2 regions of the Alteromonas sp. ABH4_452 genome follow, and region 1 is predicted to be linked to the other one. Evidence: predicted binding sites of a transcription regulator. Region 1 holds the regulator's gene; the other holds the start of a gene.
The links. Region 1 encodes FNR, which switches genes on or off when oxygen is low (the NO sensors DNR and NnrR bind a similar motif). Its sites were predicted from a motif close to TTGATCTAGATCAA; they were not measured.
Positions count from the first base shown of each region.

Region 1 (8,165 bases):
CACATGGAAAACCGTTCGTGCACCTAAAGGCAGTATCGCTGCAGATCCAGCGACTCAGCCAGCGTAGTAAAGGAGACGAATAATGAAAAACGCACATGAGTTAATTGAAAAGAACGTCGGTCTGTTAACGGTATTAATCCTTATCGCTATCAGCTTCGGTGCCATGGTTCAAATTACGCCGTTGATGTTTCAACAGCAAACCATGGAACCGGTAACAGGTCTACGTCCGTATACCGCGCTTGAGCTTGAAGGCCGTGATATCTACATCCGTGAAGGTTGTGTAGGTTGTCACAGCCAGATGATCCGTCCATTCCGCGCTGAAACAGAGCGTTATGGTCACTATAGCGTTGCTGGCGAATCAGTATGGGAGCACCCTTTCCTTTGGGGTTCTAAGCGTACTGGTCCTGACCTAGCACGTGTTGGTGGTCGTTACAGCGACGAATGGCACCGAGTTCACCTGCTTAATCCTCGTAACGTGGTACCAGAGTCGAATATGCCAGGTTTCCCTTGGCTTGCGGAAAACACGCTTGATGGCGAGTTAACAGCTGAAAAAATGGAAGTATTCCGTGGATTTGGCGTTCCGTATACCGACGAAGATATTGCGGGTGCGAAAGCGGCAGTACAGGGCAAAACGGAAATGCAGGCCCTTATTGCTTATCTACAATCTCTTGGCACACATTTGAAATAATATGGACCAGGGAATTGTAGGCAGCATTTTTACTGTCATCGTCTTTGTAAGCTTCATCGGTGTTGTGTGGTGGGCGTTTAGCAGCCGCAACAAGAAAAAATTCGATGAAGCTGCAAACCTAGTGTTTGCAGACGAAGAAAAAGAAAAATCAAAAGAAGATTAGCAGGAGTCTCGAACTCATGAGTATGTTTTGGACAATTTGGATTTCAGTGATAACCCTTGGGTTAATCATTGGTTGCTACTTCCTTCTTCGCTGGTGCCTTTCTAACAAGACTGGCGTAGCTGAAGGTGAGTCAATGGGCCACGAATTTGATGGTATTGAGGAGTTGAATAACCAACTTCCTCGCTGGTGGACAATTATGTTCTACATGACCATCGTTTGGGGCTTTTTATACCTAGCGCTTTACCCTGGCCTAGGTGCGTATGAAGGTATTTTGGGTTGGAAGAGCTCCAACCAAAATATTCAATCGCTAGAAGAGTCAGCTCAGGCGCGTATTGACGCTAAAGAGCAAGGCTACCTAGTAGAATATGACCGTGAACTAGATTTCGCTGCCGAGAAGTTCGATCCGATCTTCGAAGCGTATGCACAAGTTCCCGTTGAAGAACTGGCTAAAGACCCAGAAGCAAATAAAGTAGGTCAGCGTTTATTCCTACAAAATTGTTCTCAGTGTCACGGTTCTGATGCACGTGGTCAAAATGGCGGCTTCCCTAACCTAACGGACAACGACTGGTTGTACGGTGGTTCAGGTGCGAAAATCGTTGAAACTCTTACGCTTGGTCGTAAAGCAGCAATGCCAGCATGGCTTGACGCTATGGGTGAAGACGGTATCGAGGAAGTCGTTAATTACGTACTTAGCCTAAGCGGTCGCGATGTGGACCCTCAGCTTGCAGAAGCAGGTAAAGCACGTTTCGCAGCGTGTGCGGCTTGTCACGGTATGGACGGTAAAGGTAACCAAGCACTTGGTGCACCAAACCTTACCGACAACATCTGGCTTTACGGCGGCAGCCACAGAGCAGTAACAGAAACGCTTACTTACGGTCGTAACGGTGTAATGCCTTCATTCAAGAAAACCTTGGGTGATGACAAAATTCACGTTGTTGCAGCCTATGTTTACAGCCTTTCAAATGATTAATGATTTAAATCATTAAATATCTTAAAAAGCCTCGTTACTACGGGGCTTTTTTTATGAGAAAATACAGCCATATAGACAGTGTCATTACGTACAAATTTACAACGCTGTCGATGCAAATTACCTACACCATATTTATTGTTATTATGCAGTTCGAATACATTTGTTCACGAGTAATAATAGATATGTTGTTAGCGACCTTGCTAGTGAAGTAAATACGAGAAAAGATTTTGATGAATAGACCCTGGTATAAAGAATTCTGGCCCTGGTTTTTAATTGCGGTTCCTATTATTACCCTGATCATGGGTGGCGTGTTGTTAAACCTTGCTATTTCTACTGAAGATAGCCTTGTTGTAGACGATTACTACAAAGAAGGTAAAGCAATTAATGCACGTCTAGACAAAGAGGCAATCGCCCGCCGTTTAAATATTACTACCGATTTAACCATTGAAGATGGCAGCATAGCGCTGCAATTTCACTCGGGCATTCCTCAAGAAGGTAATGCTGTTAAATTGAGCTTTTATCACGTAACGCTTGAAGAGCGTGATGTCAGCGTTTTACTAAGTCGAGATGCCAACGGTATTTATCGCGGTTTTATTGAAGAAAACCTAGACGGTAAATGGCGCATATCGCTCACACCTATTGATGATAGCTGGAAAATTCAAAACACCGTCTATCTACCGCATTCTGGAAAAATGAAGTTCAATCCATAATGGCCAATCACGATTGTTACCATTGCGGCTTGCCTATAGCGAGTCCAGACAATGGGAAATTTACTACTGTCATTTTAGGGCAACAACGAGACATGTGTTGCCCTGGCTGCTTAGCGGTAGCTGAAGCTATTGTTAACAATGGTTTAGAAGACTATTACCAGTTTAGAACAGAGCCTGCTCAAAAATCTGACGATGGCATTTTAGAAACGTTAGATAAGCTTAAAGTCTATGACGACCCTTCCCTTCAAGAAGAGTTCGTGTTTGAAGAAGGGCAAGATAAGCAAATTCAGCTAACTCTTGAGGGTATTACATGCGCTGCCTGTGGCTGGCTTATTGAAAAGCAATTATCGAAAGTTGAAGGCATAAAGCAAGTAGCTGTAAATGTTCAAGAGCGTCGCGCTTTAGTTACTTGGTCACCTTTTCAAATTAAACTTAGCCAAATTCTTTCTACGCTAAAACGCATTGGTTATGTTGGGTCGCCATTTCATCCTGATGAGCACGAAGCCAGTTATAAACGCGAGCAAAAAACCTTCCTTAAGAAGTTAGGGCTAGCAGGTATTATGACCATGCAGGTTATGATGCTGATGACGGGGCTGTATTTTGATTGGTTTGGCGCCATTGAGTTAGAGACCCGCCAATATTTTTATTGGGTCGCCCTTACACTCACTACCCCGGTTGTCCTGTATTCTGGTAGCACCTTCTATGTCGGAGCCGCTAAAGCGCTAAGCGCTAAAACAGTTAATATGGATGTACCCGTTACGCTTGCCATATTCGGTACCTATATTGCCGGTATTCGCTCTACCGTATTAGAGCAAGGTGAAGTGTATTTTGAATCCATTTGTATGTTTATTTTCTTGCTATTGCTCAGCAGATTCTTAGAACATCGCAGTCGTCATCGCGCCGCACAGATCTCTGCCAATATGATGCAGTATGTTCCTGTGTCAGCGACTAAATTAATGCCAGATGGCAGCGTTACTGAATGTCTAGCAAAGCAGCTAAAGGTGCACGATATAGTGCTGGTTAAGCCTGGTGAAACCATCCCCATTGATGGGCTGGTTACAGAGGGTAACGCTGCGGTTGACGAATCTATGCTAACGGGTGAATTTAACCCAGTACGAAAGTCAGATAACAGCACTGTATATGGCGGTACCGTATGTCAGGACGGTAGCCTTACCATTACGGTTACGCAAACGCTTAAAAATGCGCTGGTAAATCAAATTGTAAGGCTTCAAGCAAGTGCGATGGCGAGCAAGCCCAAGGCTGCACAGATAGCCGATAATTTCTCTAGATACTTTGTGACCGCTGTATTATTGATTTCAGCGTTAACTTACACCTTTTGGGCTTATAACGGCAGTGATGATGCGTTTTGGATCACCATTTCCGTGTTGGTAGCAACCTGTCCTTGCGCCCTAGGGTTAGCCACGCCATCAGCACTCACCTGCGCTATGGCGAAATTAAACAGACAAGGTATTTTGCTAAAGCGTGCCGATGCTCTTGAGCAAATCACTGGCATTGACACTATCGCACTCGACAAAACCGGTACGCTGACACAAGGTAAGTTCACTATATCAAACGCCTGGTATGCTGACGGCGTAGACAGCCAAAGCGCGCTATCAATCGCCCGCGCCCTAGAATCTCGCTCTGAACACCCTATTGCTAAAGCCTTTAGCGGTGATAAAACGTCAAGCGGCAACACCGTACACAAAGTGACAAATTTCACGGTCACGCCAGGTGGCGGAATTAGCGGTGAAATTAATGACACGCTATTCTCCATGGGCTCAGCAGCGTTCAGTGTTCACGAATCACAGCAATCATTTATCGAGCGCTATCCCTCGGCTAACGTATTTCTTACTGTCAAAGGCCGTGTTATGGCGGCTTTTGAAGTTCGTGACTCACTGCGTGACGATACCCAAGAAACCCTCGATATATTGGCAAAAACTCATACCCTCGCTGTACTAAGCGGCGATACACAGCAAAACGTTGACTCTCTTACTAAATCTTTACCAATATCTGCCGCTAAAGGGGGCCTTACCCCAGAGCAGAAATATGAAGCGGTTCAAGCTATGCAGCAATCTGGCTCAAAGGTTATGATGATGGGCGATGGTATTAATGACGCCCCTGTTCTTGCAAGTGCTGATGTAGCGATAGCGGTAGGTAATGCTACAGATGTTGCGAAAACTGCAGCCGACGTGATTTTGCTTGGCGATCAGCTGCTTTCTGTGCCAGAACTCATCCGAACTGCGCATCAAGTGAAGCAAAAAATAAGACAAAATATTGGTTGGTCGGTAGGTTACAACGTTTTGATCTTACCTTTCGCCGTATCTGGCCTACTTTCGCCGTGGATGGCGGTTGTTGGCATGTCATTAAGCAGTATCATAGTAGTGACAAACTCTACGCGACTTCTGGGCAAATAGTATGAGCATTATTTACGTTTTAATTCCAATCGCCATCATTATAGTAGCCGTCGCTATCGTAATATTCTTCTGGGCGGTTAAAACTAATCAGTTTGAAGATTTAGACCGTCAAGGTTACAGCATACTGTTTGACGATGACCTTCCGCCAGAAGAAAAAAAGCTCGCTGAACAACGCAAGCAACTTCAGAATACTAAAGTAGAGAAAAACCAAGGGCAGCATGGAGGGGATTAATTACTTCTCAGCTTTTCTTATCGGCTTAGCGGGCGGTGTTCACTGCGTGGGCATGTGCGGCGGTATAGTTGCAGCGCTAAGAATGGTGTCACCAAAAGGTGCTTCAGCAGTGCCTTACGCCCTAGCCTATAACATGGGGCGCATAGCTAGCTACACCATTGCTGGCGCACTGACCGGCGCACTTGGCAAAATTGCAGCAGACTATATTCCTCTGGCCAACTATGCCCTGTCTTTACTCAGCGGTATTATGTTGCTGTTGTTGGCCTGTTATTTAGGCAAATGGTGGACAGGGTTAACGGTGTTAGAAAACGCAGGCAAAGGTTTATTTTCTAAGCTGCAGCCGTTATCTAAGCGTTTTTTACCTTTTAAAACCCCTTTTAGTGCTATCCCTTATGGGTTTATTTGGGGCTGGTTGCCTTGTGGATTAGTGTATTCAACACTTACTTGGTCTTTAGCGGCGGGGAATGCATTGCAGGGCGCTGCCATCATGTTTTTCTTCGGTTTAGGTACTTTGCCAACGCTACTCGCAGCAAGTGCAGGCAGTCAGTATATTGTTAGCAGTTTTCAAAACAATAACGTTAGACAAATAATTGCCGTAATAATGGCCATTTATGCGGCTTATCTTATTCATGGCGCAATCGTTTAAAAATGGGTGTATCATTATTGGGTAATCTTCAAAAGAGCATGTATTATGAGCAAAGGAAGCCAATTTTCTATTCACTGTCAAAACTGTAGCTTCAGTCACTTGTGTTTACCGGTGGCGCTGAACAAAACAGAAATCGAGTCTCTTGACGATATAATTGAGCGCAAAAAGCCGCTTCACAAAGGTGATACGCTCATTCAAACTGGCGATAAATTTCGTTCGCTTTTTGCCGTAAGAACGGGTTCTTTTAAGTCATTTGTAACTAATCAAGATGGTGAAGAGCAAATCACTGGCTTCCACTTCCCTGGTGATATTATTGGATTCGATGCCCTGCGCGAAAGTAAGCATCAAAGTTACACCTCAGCGCTAGAAACCGCCATGGTATGTGAACTGCCATATGAAACCCTTGATGAAATGTCGGTTCAATTTCCTAAGCTACGCCATCAGATCATGAGCTTTATGAGCGCAGAAATTAAACAAGATCACGACATGATCATGCTTTTAAACAAGCGTACGGCGGAAGAGCGTTTATTGTATTTCATCTCACACTTATCTCAGCGCTTTGAAGAGCGTGGCTTCTCGCACAGAGAATTTCACCTAACTATGACCCGAAACGAAATCGGCAACTACTTAGGCTTAACGATAGAAACCATTAGTCGCCTATTAAGCCGTTTTCAGAAAGAAAACATTATCAAAGTAGACGGTAAATTGATCTCTATTTTGGATTTTGATCGGTTAAATACCAAGTTAGAAGCGTTAAATGGCCCTAGCGTAGTCTGTAACGGTTAATTTATTCTTCTGTTATCTTGAGCGCGCTACATGCGCGCTTTTTAGTTTTAACCTTTAAAATTTCACTGTATTCCCTCACTGAGTAACACGACATCCATCCGTCGTGCGTGAAAACTCCCGTAATATTCAATGTTACCTGTTTTATATATCAACAGATTATTTACACCTTGATCCAAAACAACCCACGTTTTTCCAAATGTCGTTTATAGTTAATGTAAATGGTTTATATAAACTGTTTTGAAACAATATCGATGTCGACAGCCATACAAAGCTTTGTAGTTGAGGAGACGTTATGATTGAGTGTAAACGAATTCTTGCCGTGGTGGACGCGGAACGCGACAACCAGCCTGCCCTAAGCCGTGCCTATGAACTTGCGTCAAAAACCGGCGCCACGGTTACCGCTATGATGGTGGTATATGATTTGTCTTACGATATGACAACCATGCTTAGCCCCGACGAACGTGAATCAATGCGCGATGCCGTTACAAAAGAGCACGCCAAATGGTTATCTGCCCAGCTAAAAGAACAGGGCTTTTCAGAGACCGATATTGTAGTTGAGTGGAACAACCGTGCTTATGAATCGATTATTTATTACGCCCTTAATAACCAAATCGACTTAGTAGTAAAAGCTACTAAAAAACATGACGACCTTGCCTCAGTAATCTTTACCCCTACAGACTGGCATCTAATGCGTAAGTGCCCACGCCCTGTACTGCTCGTTAAAGAACACGACTGGCCAGAAGGCGGTGAAATTATAGCTGCAGTAAACGTAGGCAGTGAAGATGATGAGCATGCTGCACTAAACGACAAGCTTACGATAATCGCTAACGATTATGCCTCTTTGCTGAAAGGTAACGTTAATTTAGTGAATAGCTACCCTACAACTCCACTTAACATTGCCATTGAAGTGCCAGAGTTTGACCCTGATACATATCACGATGCGGTAAAAAATCATCACATGAAAGAAATGCGTAGTCACGCGCTGAAATATGGTATTCCAGAAAATAAATGTGTGGTGAAAGAAGGCTTGCCTGAAAAAGTTATCCCGCAAGTGGCTAAAACACTCGATGCCGAGTTAGTTGTAATAGGCACCGTGGGACGGGTTGGTATTTCGGCGGCGCTTATTGGCAATACTGCCGAACACGTTATCGATGAACTTAATTGTGATGTGTTAGCAATTAAGCCCGATGGATTTGAATCACCGATAACCGTGTAGTTAACTGCTTAGTTGCGCTTAAATATAAAGACACTTGGTGGCGACTAATGGCGAATCGGCGATGGGCGTTGAAAAGAAACTGCGCATTTAGCGGTTAATTCCGAGAGTTAATCATACACGCTTAAATCAGTACTTAACGCTTCTCGATAAATTTAACAACACAGCCATAGTCTCGAAAAGGCGCTTTAATGTATAATGGCGCCTTTATCACAAACCAAGCTAGTTAATTATGAGTTTAGGCACAAGCAGTGCTGATGCGCCGACGTTAAACGCCGCGCAAAGTAAGCAAAAGTACAACTTCAACAAACTTCAGAAACGACTTCGTCGCAACGTGGGTAAG
Region 1 covers NZ_CM149973.1:2,584,445-2,592,609, reverse strand. The annotation lists gene ccoN (cytochrome-c oxidase, cbb3-type subunit I) at 1-67, shown strand, start outside; gene ccoO (cytochrome-c oxidase, cbb3-type subunit II) at 83-688, shown strand; gene ACYX4N_RS11155 (cbb3-type cytochrome oxidase subunit 3) at 690-851, shown strand; gene ccoP (cytochrome-c oxidase, cbb3-type subunit III) at 868-1,821, shown strand; gene ACYX4N_RS11145 (FixH family protein) at 2,052-2,531, shown strand; gene ACYX4N_RS11140 (heavy metal translocating P-type ATPase) at 2,531-4,945, shown strand; gene ccoS (cbb3-type cytochrome oxidase assembly protein CcoS) at 4,947-5,177, shown strand; gene ACYX4N_RS11130 (sulfite exporter TauE/SafE family protein) at 5,164-5,823, shown strand; gene fnr (fumarate/nitrate reduction transcriptional regulator Fnr) at 5,869-6,609, shown strand; gene uspE (universal stress protein UspE) at 6,902-7,825, shown strand; gene ttcA (tRNA 2-thiocytidine(32) synthetase TtcA) at 8,055-8,165, shown strand, end outside.

Region 2 (8,165 bases), 1.6 Mb from region 1:
TGAGCTTGCTTAGCACTAAAGCTGAGCCACAAGGCGACGGTAGCTACAAAGTAACCGGTAACAAGATATTTATTACTGCTGGTGATCAAGACTGGAGCTCGAACGTTATTCACCTTGTGCTAGCTCGCCTTCCTGACGCACCAAAAGGTGTTAAAGGTATAAGCCTGTTTTTAGTGCCTAAATTCCTTCCAGATGCTAGCAATGAGCCAGGTGAGGCGAACAGCCTTTCAGTAGGAAGCATTGAACACAAAATGGGGATCAAAGCGAGCCCAACATGTGTGATGAACTTCGACGGTGCAACAGGCTACCTTGTCGGTGAAGAAAACCAAGGCCTCGCATGCATGTTCACTATGATGAACGACGCCCGATTCCAGGTAGGTCTTCAGGGCTTAGGTGCCGCAGAAGCCTCGTACCAGGGCGCGCTAACCTACGCACGCGAGCGTGTGCAGTCTCGCGCACCTCAGGGTATCCAAAACCCAGAGGGCAAAGCAGACCCAATCGTATTTCAACCTGACGTAGCGCGTATGCTACTTACACAGAAATCATTGATTGAAGGTTGCCGTGCACTTTCACTTTTCTACGCTAAATTTATGGACGTAGAAAAGCTTGGTGAGGGCCAAGAAAAAGAAGATGCCGACAAAATACTTCAGTTTTTAACGCCTATCTGTAAAGCCTTTATGACCGATATGGGCCTTGAAACGACTAGCCTAGGTGTACAGGTATTCGGTGGTCACGGTTTTATTCGTGAGTGGGGCATGGAGCAACTTATGCGCGATGTGCGCATTGCAATGCTGTACGAAGGAACGAACGGTATACAGGCCCTAGACCTTATCGGCCGTAAGCTTACCCGCGATGGCGGACAAATGATGGAAGCTACTTATAAAGCGTTTAGTGCATTAGTTAGCGACATTCAAGACAGTGAAGCGAAAGGTCTGGCTCAAGGTATTCTTGATGATTGGCGTGCATCTTCAGCAGACTGCTTAGGTATGGATGCAACCACCGCTGCAGCAGCTGCCTGCGATTACTTGGCATACAGCGCCTATTCATTGATTGGTGTACTTTGGTACAGCATGGCTGACAAAGCTCAGGCATCGGGCAATACGGTACTTGCCGCTTCGAAGATGAAGACACGTGACTTCTATATGGAACGTATCTTAGTACGCCGTGACGCACATAAAGCCGCTTACAAAGCAGGCCCTGAAAGCACACTTGCTATTTCAGGCAATGAGTTTGATTACCTGTAAGCTATATACGCTTTCTTAGCCCAACAAACTTGGACTAAAAACACAAAAAAGGTCACTACACGTGACCTTTTTTATTACCTTTTTACGAAGAGGTATTAATCGTTTGCCGCGACTTGTGTGGAAAACGTATCAGCAAACCAGTCGTTTAGCATGGCTTTCTCGTACGATAACGACTCGGTGCGGTTGTGACGAATATTCGACTCCATAAAGTCCATGTCTTTAAGCTTCACATCCTCACCACTTAAAATGACCTGACCATCAGAATTAGATAGTGAGTAACTAAACGTCATTCTTGGAATATCTATGCGTTTAATTATTCGCACATCGCTGCCAGCCCCGCTGCCAAAACCTACAAACTGGCTCGGCCAAACTTGACCAGCCAAATCAACGTTTGTCACCGTCATCGACAGTACCTGTGATTCGGGCAGGTCGCTAGCTAATTCTGTAATGTGTTCTTCTAAGTCTTTTAAAGTTCGCTCACGAAAGCGTTTACGAGATTCATTGGCTGGCCTGACATCGCTGTAAGATTCTGGCTCTTCCCATGTTATCTCTACCTCAGCGGCTTGGGTTGGCGCAAAAACAACTAGAGCCCCTACGGCTGCGGCGCAACTTAAACAAGAAAAAGTACGTAATTTATTCACTTTCATGCTCCTAAATTCAGTCGTTTAACCTTAAGTTAGCAAGCGTTGAGAAAGTTATTAATCAAAAAAACATTAGAAAAGTTTTAGATTTAACTTTTTCTTACTCAAAAAGCTAATGTCACTTTGAAACTTGCATAACCGGCGACTGCTTAATGATTAGGCACAGTTTTGCGCGTTTAGTTCCCGTAAAATTAGGGTTTATATCATCGTTTTCACAATAGGTGTGGTGAAAGCGTTTTACGCTTGCAGCATCGGCGGTAATTAGTTTAACGTAGCTTTGCTGGTAAGGTTTCAAAGGGCTTAGTTCAATATTTATTTTATCTTGCAAACTACGTAACTCTTTTCGCTCTGGAAGGGTGGCAATGGACACCAGCCAGTCAGAGACAGAGTTTTGAATATCTTCAAATAAATACTGGACAAAAGGAGAGCGCAGCACTATTACCAAAACAATAATTTCCGCAGCGATAATAAAGAACCGTAACATAACTTCTCAGCTAACTTTGATAGGGGTTTACAACAAATAGCGCCTACTTTGTGCGCTTTTCACCAACAATATACTTAATAAATGCTTTGCTAATTTGTATTACAACAAGGTTCACTGTACATGATTTGGACACTTATTGGCCACATAATTGCGCTGCATGGTAGTGTGTTATCTAACTTACTGTAAACACGATAGTTTATACTAAGGTATAACTTGTATACTTTTTCGACCGACACTTTTTAGGGCTAACCATTTATTCAATTTTACGCTTATTAGCCATGTCGCTGTATGTAGAAATTTACAAAATGACATAATGCAAAAGAAAAATAACAAGCCACCAGTATTATTTTCTGAACTTTCAGTATTGACTGAAAGTTTAAAAAGATAGACCATACGCCGCATTATTGATCTATATTAAATATGACGTGTTGAACGCGGTTATACTGCACAAGCAGTTTGTTACGTCACATAAGGTTAAGCTATGAATGAACAAATACCGGTCAAAAACGTAACACCGGTAAAAGTACATAAACCCAAAGGAGCCACAGAGGGTAAACGTCACGACTCCCGTAGCCGTATTTATGTGCGCGCCGTAAAGGGCCCCTTGGAAACGTTTAGACGTTTCTTCGGTCTTTTCTTTTTAGCCCTTTTTGCCATCATTCCATGGATTCAGTACAACGGCCATCAGGCCGTACTGCTTGATATTGGCGAGCAACGTTTTACTATTTTCTCGCTTACCTTGTGGCCTCAAGACCTTACCTTACTGGCCTATATATTCATTGTTTCCGCTTTTGCATTGTTTTTTGTCACCACCTTCGCAGGTAGAGTGTGGTGTGGCTTTATGTGCCCACAAACGACATGGGTATACATATACACATGGTTTGAAGAGAAGTTCGAAGGCCCGCGTAACAAGCGTATAGCGCTAGATGCGCGTAAAATGGATGCAGATAAATTTTTGCGTAAAACGGCGAAGCATACCGCTTGGGTATTGGTAGCCCTATTAACTGCGCTAACCTTTGTCGGCTACTTCACGCCAATTGATGCTCTGTTTGTTGATTTCGTCACATTCGATACCAGTTTCTGGGCAGGGTTTTCTGTTATTTTCTTTGCAGTTTGTACCTACGGGAATGCAGGCTACATGCGTGAAATCATGTGTACCCACATTTGCCCTTATGCACGATTCCAATCTGCCATGTTCGACAAAGATACATTTACCGTATCTTACGATGCAAAACGCGGCGAACAGCGCGGCCCACGCCCTCGAAAGCTCAGTCACGAACAGGTGCAGGAAAAAGGCTTAGGTGACTGCATTGACTGTAATTTATGTGTTCAAGTCTGCCCTACCGGTATTGATATTCGCAACGGCCTTCAATACGAGTGCATCAACTGCGGTGCCTGTGTTGATGCCTGTAATGGCGTAATGGATAAAATGGGCTACCCCAAAGGCTTGATAAGCTTTACCTCAGAGGAAGAACTTGCTGGTGGTAAGACTCACGTTTTTCGACCTAAACTAATTGGTTACTTTGTCGTTCTTCTGGTGATGACGGGTTTGTTGTTCGCCAATATTTGGACACGCAGCCCAACTGAAGTCGACATCATCCGCGACAGAAACTCACTGTACCGCGAGACCAATGAAGGGCTTATTGAAAACGTATATACCATAAAAGTGCTCAACAAAACCCAGCAAGAGCAAACGTATACTATTGCTGTAAAAGGTCTTCCTGACTACGAATACATAGGCGAGCAAGAAGTAACAGTTAAAGGTGGTGCGGTTTACAGTACGCCGATTTCTGTTGCAACGGACGCTTATAATCTGGAAGATACGGTTACCGATATTTTTATCAGTGTAACCACCACTATTGATGGGGAAACGGTTACGGTTGATGAACCAACGAAGTTCCTTTATCGATGACAGATTTTTCTTTTTCTGGGCTTAGCCCAGACACCATATTAGATGCCCTGGAAAGTCAGGGCATTTTTCTTCAAAGCGGCCTGCTAGCGCTCAACAGCTACGAAAACCGCGTTTATCAATTTTTGGCTGAAGACGGTCAGCGCTATGTGGCAAAATTCTATCGCCCAGGTCGATGGACAGATGCGCAAATTCTTGAAGAACACGCGTTTGCTGCAGAGCTAATGGATAACGAAATCCCATTGGCTGCACCTTTAGCTTTAAACGGTAAAACACTCCATCATCATACGGTGGCAGAGACTGACTATCGATTTACGCTATTCCCTTCGGTAGGCGGTAGACAATTTGAAAACGACAACCTTGATCAGCTCGAATGGATGGGGCGTTTTATTGGTCGTATCCATCGCGTTGCGTCAGCTAAAGAGTTTGCAGATCGCCCCTCAATTGACATTGAAAGTTACCTTGATGAGCCCAAACAGGTTCTGTTGCAAAGCACACTGCTACCCGAGCATTTAAAGACGGCCTTTTTTGCCATACTCAATCCAGTTATTGAGGCCACCCAACAAGCGTATAAGCCAACATCGAATATTCGTTTACACGGTGACTGCCATCCAGGCAATATACTATGGCGCGACGGTCCAACCTTCGTTGACTTAGATGACTGCCGTATGGGACCCGCTATTCAAGACTTATGGATGATGTTAAGTGGCGACCGCCAACAGCAGCTTTTGCAGCTAGATACCCTAGTAGAGGCCTACGAAGAATTTCACGAATTCGATACGGCTCAGTTAGCGCTTATCGAACCGCTTAGAGCAATGCGCATGGTGCATTACATGGCGTGGCTTTCTCGTCGGTGGGAAGACCCTGCGTTTCCTCGTGCGTTCCCTTGGTTTGCTGAAGACAAATATTGGGAAGGCCAAATACTTGCCCTTAAAGAACAGCTATCTGCACTCCAAGAGCCCCCGTTGAAACTAGGTTACTGATCCAACTTTTACATCACTTATCAAAGCGCTTTTTCGATATTTTTATACAAATCGAAAAAGCGTAATTTATAAGAAACCGTATTCGCTATCACTTTTTAAGTTCTATATAATCGCGCTGTGTAGGTGCTTTTGTCGCGCTCCATAACTACTACTGTGACAATAGTTAAACGGGAAATCAGTGAAAAGCTGATGCTGCCCCCGCAACGGTAAACTCAACGCATTGTCGTTTTCTTTTCATTCGCCACTGTCTTTTATACGTCAACGCGCTTCAGCGCAATCAGACGCCACTAGATGGGAAGGCAAAAGAGCCATTACCTTATCGGTATTGGCGAGTAAGCCCGGATACCGGCCTGTACTTCATGGTGTCGTTTTTTGCTCCTATTCAAAAGAATAAGTAACAACGTGCACTTTCACTCATCATGTGCTCGGGTGGAGCGCATCAAAGATAATATAAAAACCATGCGTACACATTTTACTAAAGCAGCCCTTAGCGCTGCAGTTATTTCGTGCTTAAGCACATCTGCCTTCGCGCAAACTTCAAACCAAGATATTGAAACGCTAACCGTCACCGGCACCCGTTTACCTATTTCGCTAACTAAACTGCCTGGCTCAGTATCGGTGCTGACTGAAAGCGACATTAAAGCTTCGGGCGCACTTCAACTTACCGAACTAATTCGCGGCCTACCGGGCGTTAGCTTGTCTCAGTCAGGCAGTCCTGGTGGCTTAACAGAGCTGCGCGTGCGCGGCGGTGAAACCAACCATCTACTTGTTTTAATTGATGGTGTTGTTGCCAACGATGTAGGCCAAGGGAGTCTTGTTGACCTTGCTCATCTTACTAGCGCCAACGTAGTGCGCATTGAGCTACTTCGCGGCCCGCAAAGTGCGAGGTGGGGTAGCGGTGCAATTGGTGGTGTACTGAGCATTACCACTAAATCTGGCCAGTTTGCCGACAATGTTTCTCACGTAGATTTTTCAGCTGGCATTGGCTCTCAAGGTACCCTTCAGGGCAGCATGAATGCGCGCTCACAGAGCGATGACGTGGGAGTGTCTGCCTACGCGAGCTATATTAGGACTGACGGAGATAACGTATCTCGCGTTGGTAACGAAGACGATGGCTATGACAATATGACTGCTGGCATAAACCTCAATTATGCCGCCACCACCGAGCACACCTTCATCGCGAATTTACGTACTGTTCAATATGAAAATGACTATGACGGTACTGACTTTGTAATAACCGGCCTTCCCGCTGATACAGATAACGTGACAGATGGCACACAAGTTAGTGCGAAATTAAGATGGGAATTTGCCCCTGAAAACACAGGCTACCGTTCGGCATTAAGTGCACACTATCGTAAAGATGAAAACGATAATACTGAATCGGGTACTGATACAGGCGGCACCACGGGTGAGCGTATTGAATTAAACTGGACCGGTTTTTACACCATCGACAATTGGGATTTTGCAGGCGGCGTTGAATATCTACAGCGCCTTTTTGACCAGCGCGGCCCTATTGTATTTGGCGATCCTAACCAAAAACAACACGACAACACCTACAGCGTATTTGCAGAAACAAACAGTCAGTTTACCGAGTCGCTAACGGCAACATTAAGCGCAAGGTTCGACAACAATAGTGAGTTCGACAATGCCGTAAGTTATCGCGGCGGTTTGACATGGCAACTTAACGACCACTACGCTGTTTTCACAAGCTATGGTAGAGCTGTTAAAACACCAACCTTTACTGAACGCTTTGGTTATTTCCCTGCAAGCTTCATCGGAAACCCTAACCTAGAGCCTGAAACCAGTGAAGAGTGGGAAGTAGGTGTTAAAGCCAACTGGCAATCGCTTTCTGGTCAAATCAGTACCTATACCACCGATCTTGAAGACGAAATTAACGGCTTTGTTTATGTTTCTGACTTAGGTGCGTTCAGTGCGGATAATATCGATGGTGAAAGTTCTCGGGAAGGGATTGATGTAGAGCTAAACTGGGACAGTGGCTATGGGGACCTTACCGCCGCCTACAGCTACCTAGACGCTGAGCAAACTGACAGTGGTATCACAAGCACAGAGTTACGTCGTGCTCGCCATCAAGGCTCGATAACTTATACCACTGACTTTGGTACAGAAAAGTTCAGCTTTTACACCAAGCTGGCCTACACCGGAAGCCGTTACGACACTTTCTTCCCACCATTCCCTGAGCCATCTCAAAGGTTAGCGCTTTCAGCTTATACCCTTGCTACCGTTAACGTAGGTTATCAAATCGACAGTCAGTGGCAGGTATCGTTGAAAGTCGACAATGCATTCGATACCGACTATGAAGATATTGTAGGTTATGCGGGGCAGGAGCGAAGAGCGCTGCTTTCTGTTAACTATACTATGTAGTTAATTTAGGCCAAGCCTAGCAATTCAATCGGCTACACAGTGGTGTAGCCGTTTTTCGTTCAATAGTTTGGCGTATATTTTATTATTGTAGCTTTTGCTTCTACTTATCATCGCCCTTCTTTGCCGCAGGCTTAAACTTCGGCACATTTTTTTATCTCCCCCTACTCTAGCCGTATCAGTAAATGCTATTCATATTCTATTCATGGTAAGAGGTTTATTCTGCGACAATCGCTTATCCCATCGCAGGTAATGTTAACCCCATCGCGTACTAAGACTTTGTTGCGAAACAGGTCCTAGTTAAGCAAACAAGCCTGTGATAATCTCAACATCGATAATCGTTTTTTTAATACAGGATCATAATCCATGAAAAAGTTTGCAGTAATGTTTGTCATGGCAATGCTTTTGCCATTAACAGCTTGCGCTCAAGAGCCGGCGTCTAAATGGAAAGAAGGCACGCACTATACTGTGCTTGATAAAGAAGCCACAGATAAACCCGTAATTACTGAGTACTTCTCGTTTTGG
Region 2 covers NZ_CM149973.1:4,178,971-4,187,135, forward strand. The annotation lists gene ACYX4N_RS17905 (acyl-CoA dehydrogenase family protein) at 1-1,244, shown strand, start outside; gene ACYX4N_RS17910 (DUF3016 domain-containing protein) at 1,340-1,885, opposite strand; gene ACYX4N_RS17915 (hypothetical protein) at 2,004-2,369, opposite strand; gene ccoG (cytochrome c oxidase accessory protein CcoG) at 2,851-4,281, shown strand; gene ACYX4N_RS17925 (serine/threonine protein kinase) at 4,278-5,261, shown strand; cobalamin riboswitch at 5,366-5,629, shown strand; gene ACYX4N_RS17930 (TonB-dependent receptor plug domain-containing protein) at 5,721-7,643, shown strand; gene ACYX4N_RS17935 (thiol:disulfide interchange protein DsbA/DsbL) at 8,007-8,165, shown strand, end outside.
Region 2: the regulator FNR is predicted to act here: its motif matches at 2,774-2,787, upstream of ccoG (cytochrome c oxidase accessory protein CcoG).